DNA from 2 places in the Actinomadura graeca genome. Region 1 is predicted to be linked to the other one. Evidence: predicted binding sites of a transcription regulator. Region 1 holds the regulator's gene; the other holds the start of a gene.
What was found. The regulator LexA, encoded in region 1, represses DNA repair genes until DNA is damaged. The targets are predictions, from matches to a motif close to TCGAACANNTGTTCGA.
Positions count from the first base shown of each region.

Region 2: the regulator LexA is predicted to act here: its motif matches at 2,900-2,915, upstream of AGRA3207_RS34145 (SAV_6107 family HEPN domain-containing protein).

Region 1 covers NZ_CP059572.1:1,780,117-1,784,977, reverse strand. The annotation lists gene leuS (leucine--tRNA ligase) at 1-1,575, shown strand, start outside; gene lexA (transcriptional repressor LexA) at 1,625-2,323, opposite strand; gene AGRA3207_RS08255 (LysM peptidoglycan-binding domain-containing protein) at 2,498-2,830, shown strand; gene nrdR (transcriptional regulator NrdR) at 3,926-4,399, shown strand; gene AGRA3207_RS08245 (vitamin B12-dependent ribonucleotide reductase) at 4,523-4,861, shown strand, end outside.
Region 2 covers NZ_CP059572.1:7,663,901-7,668,761, forward strand. The annotation lists gene AGRA3207_RS34120 (hypothetical protein) at 1-284, opposite strand, end outside; gene AGRA3207_RS34125 (hypothetical protein) at 286-1,104, opposite strand; gene AGRA3207_RS34130 (arsenate reductase family protein) at 1,160-1,510, opposite strand; gene AGRA3207_RS34135 (YbaK/EbsC family protein) at 1,533-1,997, opposite strand; gene AGRA3207_RS34140 (L,D-transpeptidase family protein) at 2,042-2,809, shown strand; gene AGRA3207_RS34145 (SAV_6107 family HEPN domain-containing protein) at 3,055-3,549, shown strand; gene AGRA3207_RS34150 (PIG-L deacetylase family protein) at 3,875-4,651, shown strand.

The DNA of each region.
Region 1 (4,861 bases):
CGGCTGTCCGCCGAGCGTGAGAAGACCGGCGTGTTCCTGGGCCGGTACGCGGTCAACCCGGTGAACGGGGAGCGGCTGCCGGTCTGGGCGTCCGACTACGTCCTGGCCGAGTACGGGCACGGCGCGATCATGGCGGTGCCCGCGCACGACCAGCGCGACCTGGACTTCGCGCTGAAGTTCGGCCTGCCCGTCCGGGTCGTGGTCGAGACCGGGCAGGCCGACCCGGCCGAGACCGGCGTCGCCACCCCCGGCGACGGCGCGATCGTCAACTCCGGCCCCATCGACGGGCTGGTGAAGGCCGACGCCATCGCCCGGATCGTCGAGATCCTGGAGGAGCACGGCACCGGCCGCGCCTCCGTCAACTTCCGCCTGCGCGACTGGCTGGTCTCCCGCCAGCGGTTCTGGGGCTGCCCGATCCCGATCGTCCACTGTGAGGCGTGCGGGGAGGTCCCCGTCCCCGACGAGCAGCTGCCGGTGACGCTGCCCGAGGGGCTGCGCGGCGCCGACCTGGCGCCCAAGGGCACCTCGCCGCTGGCCGCCGCGTCGGCCTGGGCGGACGTCGAGTGCCCCAAGTGCGGCGGCGCCGCCAGGCGCGACACCGACACCATGGACACCTTCGTCGACTCGTCCTGGTACTACTACCGCTACTGCTCCCCGGGCTACGAGGACGGCCCGTTCGACACCGAGCAGGTCCGCAAGTGGATGCCGGTCGACCAGTACACCGGCGGCGTCGAGCACGCCATCCTGCACCTGCTGTACAGCCGGTTCTTCACCAAGGTCCTGTACGACATGGGCCTGGTCGGCTTCACCGAGCCGTTCAACCGGCTGCTGAACCAGGGGCAGGTGATCCTGAACGGCAGCGGTATGTCCAAGTCCACCGGGAACCTGGTCGACCTGGGCGAGCAGATCGGCGAGTTCGGCGTGGACGTCGTCCGGCTGGCGATGCTGTTCTCCGGGCCGCCGGAGGACGACATCGACTGGGCGGACGTGTCCCCGCACGGCATGTCCAAGTTCCTGGCCCGCGTCCACCGGATCGCCGCCGAGGTCGCCTCGCCGCCCGGAACCGACCCCGCGTCCGGCTCCACCACGCTGCGGCGCGCCACCGCCCGCGCCGTCGACGAGGCCACCAAGCTGGTCGAGGCGCAGCGCTTCAACGTCGCCATCGCGCGGATCATGGAGCTGGTCACCGCGACCCGCAAGGCCATCGACTCCGGGCCCGGCGCCGCCGACCCCGCCGTCCGCGAGGCCGCCGAGGCGATGGCGGTGCTGCTGTCGCTGTTCGCCCCCTACACCGCCGACGAGACGTGGGAGCTGCTGGGACGCACCGCGCCGGTGATCCGCGCGGGCTGGCCGTCGGCCGACCCCGCGCTGCTGGTGGAGGAGTCGGTCACCTGCGTCGTCCAGGTCGCGGGCAAGGTCCGCGACCGGCTCGACGTCGCGCCCGGCATCGCCGGCGAGGAGCTGGAACGGCTGGCCCTGGCCTCCGCCAGGGTCCAGGAGGCCCTGGGCGGCGCCGAGATCGCCAAGATCATCGTGCGTGCGCCCAAGATCGTCAACATCGTGCCCAAGCGCTAGCGCCGGGGCGGCCGCCGGTCCACCGGCGGCCGCCTCCGCGGCGCGTGCGTCACATCTTGCGGAGCACCGCCACGACCCGGCCGAGCACCGACGCCTCGTCGCCGGGGATCGGCTCGTAGGCGGGGTTCTGCGGCATCAGCCAGATGTGGCCGTCCTTGCGCTTGAAGGTCTTGACCGTCGCCTCGCCGTCGATCATGGCGGCGACGATGTCGCCCTGCTCGGCCACCGGCTGCTGCCGGACGACGACCCAGTCGCCGTCGGCGATCGCGGCCTCGATCATCGAGTCCCCGGTGACCTTCAGCAGGAAGTGCGTGCCCTCGCCCACGAGCTGCTTGGGCAGCGTGAACACGTCCTCGACGGCCTCCTCGGCCAGGATCGGCCCACCGGCGGCGATCCGGCCGACGAGCGGCACGTAGGCGGGCGCGGGCTGCGTCGGGGACCGCTGGCCGCCGACCGCGTCGAAGGAGTCGGGCTCCGTGCGCACGGGGGTCGCCCCGGGCACCCGCACCTCGACCGCCCGCGGGCGGTTGGGGTCGCGCCGCAGGAAACCCTTGCGCTGGAGCGCCCGGAGCTGGTGCGACACGCTGGAGGTGCTGGTCAGACCCACCGCCTCGCCGATCTCGCGCATCGAGGGCGGGTATCCGCGGCGCTGGACCGAGTCGCGGATCACCTCCAGCACCATGCGCTGCCGCTGCGTCAGCCCCGTCTCGTCCATGGGCCCGTCGGGCAGCTCCCGGACCTTGCTCATCGCTCGTCGCCTCCCGGGCGCCTCGATCCGTCACTCCTCGTCATGTGACGTTATCGCGTCCGGACGGGATGATCAAACAATTGTTCGAAGATGTACTCGCGTTTTGTCGTCGGTCTGCGGTAGAACTTCGTACAGGCGTTCGATCGAAAATCCATTCGACGTCGGGAGGGCGAGATGTCCGGTTCGGCCCATGAACACGCGCCGCTGCGGTTGACGCGGCGTGGTCGCGCGGTCGTCGTCTGCCTCGCCGCCGCCATCATCCTGCCGCTCCTCTGGCTCACGGTCGGCCCCGGGGCCCTGGCCGGCGGACGGGACGCCCGTCCCGGCCCTTCGGGACCGGGGGAGACGGTCGTCGTGGGCCCCGGCGAGACGCTCTGGGAGATCGCCTCCGCCTCCGACCCCGACGCCGACCCCCGCCTCGTCGTCCAGCGCATCATCGACCTCAACGGCCTCGGTGGCGACCCCACCGTCCAACCCGGCCAACGGCTACGCCTCCCCGCGCGCTGACCCGCCCGGACCGCCCCACTCCGAGCCTCATACCGCCGCCCATCCCACGCCAGACGTCACCGCTACGCCACCCAACACCACACGCCTCTGCCCAAGGCTCCCGCGCCTCCGCCCGAGGCCCCGCGCCGCCGCCGGGCCTTGCGCCCCCCGCCCGGGGGCCGCGCGCCTCCGCGTAAGGGCCGCGCGCCTCTGCCTGAGAGTCTTGCGTCTTCTGCATGGGGACTGCGCGTCTCCGCCTGAGGGCCGCGCGCCGCCGCCGGGCCTCGTTCCCCCCCGTCGGGGGTTGCGCGCCTCTGCCTGAGGCTCCCGCGCTTCCGCCTGATGACCGTGCGCCTCTGCCTGAGGGTCTTGCGTCTTCTGCATGGGTGCTGCGCGTCTCCGCCTGAGGGCCGCGCGCCGCCGCCGGGCCTTGCGTCCCCCCGCTCGGGGCCCGCGCGCCTTCGCGGGAGAGGCGCGCAGCCGCCGAGCCTCGCGCCCCCGCTTGGGGCCGCGCGTCTCCATCTGAGGGCCCCGCGTCTCTGCCTGAGGCTCCCGCGTCTCTGCCTGAGGATCTTGCGTCTCTGCCTGGGGACTGCGCGCCTCCGTCTGAGGGCCCCGCGCCTCCGCCGGGCCTGGCGCCCCCCGCCCGGGGGGCCGCGCGCCTCCGCCGGGGCCTGCGCCCGTCCGCATGAGGCCCGCGCATCTCCGCCGGGCCTCGTCCCCCCGCCTGGGGCAGCGCGCCTCCGCCGGGCCTTGCGCCTTGTGCGGTGCCGTCTGATACCACCCGCCGCGGCTTCCGGGTTTTGTGGAGGCCGCGAGTTACGCCCAGTCCCGCCCGTCTCGTCGGCTGCCGCGGACCTGGGGTGTCCAGGCCGGGCGCGGGTCCGCTCACGAGGCCGCGACACGCCCGGAGCAAGATCATTGAGATGCCCGTGCGGGCGGGACGGACGTGGGCGATGTGACGCGGGTCAACGTCCGAGGTCCCCCGGCAGGTTGCGTACGCCTGCGCGTCCCCGTACGGTTGACCACAACATCTAGTAGTGACACCGATGTACTTCACCTATATATGGCGCTGTTCATCGGTGGACGTGATTACGGTCAGGGAGGGGATTACGCGTGCACTGCCCGTTCTGCCGCAACCCTGACACCAAAGTGATCGACAGTCGTTCGACCGATGACGGGGGCGCCATTCGGCGCCGCCGGTCGTGCGCGGAATGCGGCAAGCGATTCACGACGCAGGAGAATGTGCTCGTGATGGTGGCCAAGCGAAGCGGGGTCACCGAGCCGTTCTCCCGGGAAAAGATCATCGCCGGGGTGCGCAGGGCCTGCCAGGGCCGCCCGGTCGACGAGGATGCGCTCGCGAAGCTGGGTCAGCGGGTCGAAGAGGCGATCAGATCGTCCGGATCCGCGGAAATCCCCTCGCACGAGATCGGCCTCGCGATCCTGGGGCCGCTCGGCGAACTCGATGAGGTCGCCTATCTGCGATTCGCCTCGGTGTACCGGGGCTTCGAGTCGCTGGACGACTTCGCCAAGGAGATCGAAACACTACGCAGGTCCGCTTCTTCGGGGGAGTCCGGCCCGCCCGGTTAGGGGGCGGTTCCGGCAGCACACAGCAGCACATGTGAAAGCGCCACCGCGCTGGGCATGCCCCGCGCGGCGGCGGAGTTGTTCCTGAACAGGGCCCGGTCGGGCGGGCCCGAGAGGGGGAAGGTCATGACGGAGACGGTGAGCGGCTCGGCGGCGCGGCGCGGCAAGGGGGGCCGCAAAGGGCTGAAGGTCGAGCGCATCTTCACCACACCCGGCGTGCATCCGTACGACGAACTGCGCTGGGAACGTCGTGACGTCGTCATGACCAACTGGCGCGACGGCTCGGTGAACTTCGAGCAGCGCGGAGTGGAGTTCCCCGACTTCTGGTCCCTGAACGCCGTCAACATCGTCACGTCCAAGTACTTCCGCGGCGCGGTCGGCACGCCGCGGCGCGAGTGGAGCCTCAAGCAGCTGGTCGACCGCGTCGTCCAGAAGTACACCGAGACGGGACTGCGGCAGGGCTAT
Region 2 (4,861 bases), 3.1 Mb from region 1:
TCCCAGAGGATGCGGTCGGCGGCCTTCTTCAGCGCACCGCGGTTGGTGTCGAGCTGCCCGCCCCACTGACGCGCCTCCGGTCCGAGCCACGCGTCCGTCGCGCCCAGTGTCCGCACCGGCGCGTCCAGGGCCTGCCTGAGCCGGTCGATGCTCCCGTAGGCGTCCGCGTACGCCTGGTAGAGCCGCCCGTAGTCCGGGTTGGGCCGCTCGGTCGGGGGCAGCCGGACGGCCGTGACGGCGTCGATCGGCGGCGGCAGGCTGCCGGGGGGTGGCGGAGCGGCCATGTCATCCGTCCTCTCGCCGGAGGTGCAATTTCGCGACGGCCTCGCGCGTCCTCTGGCTCATGTCCGCCCCGGTGAGCACCTGGACGGCGACCGGCCTCACCCCGGCACGGTCGGCCTCGGCCAGGAACGCCCGCAGCCACTTCACGTCCATCGTCAGATGGTGGCTGGCCGTGCCGAGCGACTCCTGGACGACCCTGACCAGCGCCTTGTCGCCGTGCGGGGCCTTCAGCAGGTCCGCGGTGGCGGCGGGGCCGAGCCGCTCGTACAGCTTCTCGGTGTAGTCGGGGTCGTCGCTGTTGGCCTTGAGATGCTTCCACACCTGGCCGGGGACGGGCCGCCCGTCCTGGATCGCCGCCGCCACGGCCAAGGCGTCGCTCTTGGCCGCCTTGGACGCCGTCTGCCGGTCCGGGAAGTTGCCCAGGTCGCCGGCGCCCCTCGACGTGGGCGGCGCCTGGCGCCTCGGCGGGCGGACCGGGTGGGCCGCCCCCGTCTTCCCGGGCCTCGGCACACCGGCCGAGGGCGACGGCGAGGGCGCCGGGACCGGCGGCTTGTCGGGGCCGCCGCCGTCCGGGTGCGTGATCGCGTAGTTGTAGCGGCGGGTCAGCATCCCGAGCTGGTCCGCGGCCCACTGCGCCACCTGGTCGGCCTGCCGGTACCCCGTCGTCTGCACGCCCGGCGGCGGCCGGTGCCCGTTCAGCCACCCCTGGATCGCGTTCTGCGCGTCCTGGAGCTGTTTGATCACCTGGTTGAGCGCGGGCGGATCGATCCCGCGGAACGCGGGGTCGCGCGCGGCCGGGCCCGTGCGCATCTGCGCGGTCATCGCCCCTCCGAGGTCACCGGACGTCGTGGCTCAGTTCCCCAGAATCACACCGGCGTCACTGGCTGTCGAGGGCCCGCCGTACCGATTCGGCATCACGTGCCACCACCGCGCCCCCGCCGGTCACGACGATCGGACGCTGGATCAGCACCGGGTTCGCCACGAGGATCTCGATCCACCGCGTCCGGTCGTGCTCCAGATCCTTCAACCCGAGCTCCTTGGCGGCGGGCTCGTTCAGCCTCGCGACCTCCCACGGCTCCATGCCGAGCCGGGTGAGGACCGCGTCCAGCTCCCGCGCGGCGGGCGGCTCGTCCAGGTAGCGGCGCTCGGTGTACTCGACGCCCGCCTCGTCCAGCGCCGCCTTCGCCGCGCGGCTCTTCGAGCAGCGCGGATTGTGCCAGATCTCCATGCCGTCTCCGCCCGATCCCACGTCAGCCCACCTCCGCCGGGGTGCCCCCGGTGATCTTCAGCAGTTCCCCGTACGAGGTCGGGAACACGGTGTGCGGATGCCCGCCCGCGGCCCAGACCTCGGTGTACCGGTCCAGCCAGACGTCCACGAGCGTACGGATCGGCGCGGGATGCCCCAGCGGCGCGACACCCCCGATCGGCTGCCCCGTCGCGTCCCGGACGAACTCCGGCGTCGCCCTCCGCACCTTCTCCGCGCCGACGAGCGCGGCGACCCGGGCGGTATCGACCCGGTGCGCGCCGCTCGTCAGCACCAGCAGCGGCACGCCGTCCGCGTCGAAGACCAGGCTGTTGGCGATGGCCCCGACCTCGCAGCCCAGCTGGTCGGCGGCCGCCTGCGCCGTCCGGGCCGAGCCGGGCAGCTCCACGATCTTCCCGGCCGCCCCTTGACCTTCCAGCGCCCGCGCGACACGTTCGGCATTCGGATGCATGGGAAGCACTTTAAGGTCAGCGGTAAGCGAGGAGACCGATGGGTATGCGGAAGAGCGCTGCACTGCTGATCCCGATCGTCCTGCTGGCAAGCGCGTGCGAGCCCGTGAAGGAGAGGGCGGGCGAGGCCGCCTCGCCCGCGCCGGAACGGTCGTCCTCCAAGCGGCCCCGGCCCAAGCGCCCGGCCACGCATCGCACGCTCAAGCCCGGTGCGGAGGGCCCCGACGTCAAGGCCCTCCAACGCCGCCTCACAGACCTGCGCTATGACCCGGGCAAGGCGGACGGGCAGTACGGGCCGTCCACACGGCTCGCGGTGTGGGCGTTCCAAGCCGTCAACCGCCTCAAGCAGACGGGCACGCTGGGCAAGAGCTTCTGGAAGGCCCTGGACCACCCACGGCAACCGCGTCCCATGGCCAGGCGCCATGAGGCCGACCGTGTGGACGTGGACCTGCGCCGCCAGTACCTCGTCCTCTACAAGGACGGGAAGCCGCGGCTCATCACGCACATCTCGTCCGGGTCGGGGGAGTACTACTGCGCGAAGGACCGCGGTGCGACCGTCCCCCGCTGCCGCTACGCCACGACCGGCACGGGCGACTTCCGGACGGGCCGCCGCGCCTCGGGCTGGGAGACCTCGCCGCTCGGACGGCTCTACAACCCGGTGTACTTCAACGGCGGCATCGCCTTCCACGGCGCCCTGGACGTGCCCCGCCTCCCGGCCTCGCACGGCTGCGTGCGGATGCCGATGCACGTCGCCGGGTACTTCCCGCGCCTGGTCGGCACGGGTGTCCCGGTCCACGTCCGCCGCCCGGCGTGACGCGCCGTCATCACCCCTCTGACCTGCGGAAACCGTCACCTGTTCGAACACGTTGACGAATCGCTCCGGGGACGGTTTACTGTGAATGCGTCGAACTTATGTTCGACGTGGTGCGGGACTCGCGGCCCGTGCCAGGGCGACGTCCCCGCCCGGAGGCAGCGCGATGCGCCGGGCGGGACGGACGGCCGGGCGGAGTGAGGGGAAGCTCTCCGCCCGGCCGGCCCGAGCCCCGGAAGGAGGCAGTCATGTCCGGAACGACGACCGCACGCGGAGTCCACTCCGCCGCCCAGTCCGTCCCGCCGAGCCCGCGCCACCGGCCGATGCCCGCACCCCGCCCGGCCCACACCGCCGTCGGGCAGATCCAGGCCGCCCGGATGGGCCTGGCCGAGGCCGCCGAGGCCACCTCGCCCGCCGTCCGCTACGTCTGCGCCCACCTGGCGGCGCTGCGCGCCGCCGCGGCCGTCCTGGCGTCCAGGGAGCCGCTGGAGACGCACCGCCGCGGCCGCCCCCGCAGCGTCTGGGTGCTGCTGCCCGAGGCCGAGCCGGCACTGCGCGAGTGGGCCGCCTTCTTCGCCGCCGGCGCCGACAAGCGCGCCGCCGCCGAGGCGGGCCTCCCGCGCGCGGTGACCCCGCGCGAGGCCGAGGAGCTCCTGCACGACGCGGGCGTGTTCGTCTCCCTCGTCGAGGACACCCTCGGCGTCACCAGCCAGCCCACCCTCCCGATCCCCGAAGCGAGCTGAGCCGCTCCCGGGCCGTCCCTCCGACCTCCTTAGGGACGGCCATGCCGAAGACCGGGGCCGCCGCCCCGCCGTCTCCCACCACGGGCGGCGCCCCCGGTCTCCGGCGCCCCCCGTGACGATCGCCCCAGCGGCGCCCGCTCCACCAAGCCGCCCCGCCGCCGCGACCCGACCCCGGATCATCCCCGCGCCGCGCTCCCCGCGCCGCGCTCCCCGCGCCGCGCTCCCCGCGCCGCGCTCCTGCTTCCGCGTTGGGCGAGCACACCGTGGACGTCCTGGCGTGCGGGGACGCCGCAGGGGCGTGACGCCGGGCCCTGACAATGGGGCGATGGCGACCATCGTGGCGTTCCACGCCCATCCCGACGACGAGGTGCTCCTCACCGGCGGCACCCTCGCCCGCGCGGCGGCGGAGGGGCATCGCGTGGTGATCGTGGTGGCCACGGACGGCGTCATGGGCGCCGCGTCCGGGGTCCGGCTGGACGAGCTGCGCGCGAGCGCGGCGATCCTCGGCGCCCACCGGGTCGAGCACCTCGGTTACGCCGACAGCGGCCACGGCGCGGTGCTCTACCCCGACCCGCCGGGGCGGACGCGGTTCGTCCGCGCGGACACCGAAGAGGCCGCGGCGCGGCTGGCGTCCGTCCTGCGGGAGGAGAGGCCCGACGCGCTCCTCGGCTACGACGCCAACGGCGGCTACGGCCACCGGGACCACGTCAAGGTGCACGAGGTGGGCCACCGCGCCGCCGAGATGGCGGGGGTCCGGACGGTCTTGGAGGCGACGATGCCGCGCGACGCGGTCGAGCGGCTCGCGCGCCTCATCCGGCTGGCGCGCATCCCGTTCCCGTACGACGCCGGGGCGCTCAGGGCCGCTTACAGCCCGGCCTCGGCCATCACGCACCGGGTGGACGTCGGCCGCTTCGCCCGGCAGAAGCAGGCGGCCCTCGCCGCGCACGGCACCGCGTTGCGCGGGGACGGACGCGGCGCGGCGGTGATGCGCGCGGCCGTCCGGCTTCCCGTGCCCGTCTTCGGGCTCCTGCTGGGACGTGAGTGGTTCATCCGGCGGCGTCCCGGCCCCGGGGGACGCGGAGAAGCCGCAGAGCGGCCGTAGGAGCCGTCTGAGCGCGCCGGGTGATCCCAGTGGTGCCCGCGGGGGCTGTCGGGCGCCTGGGGGCCTCTGCGGGCCGGGGAGGGCGTTTCCGGCCCGCCGTCACCGGCCGCGGACCCCGTCATCGTCCGACACGGGGTGGTATGTCCGATCGGCCCGTAGTGGCGCAATCGAACGGGGCCCGCCGCGATACGGCAGGCCCCGGTTGGTGCG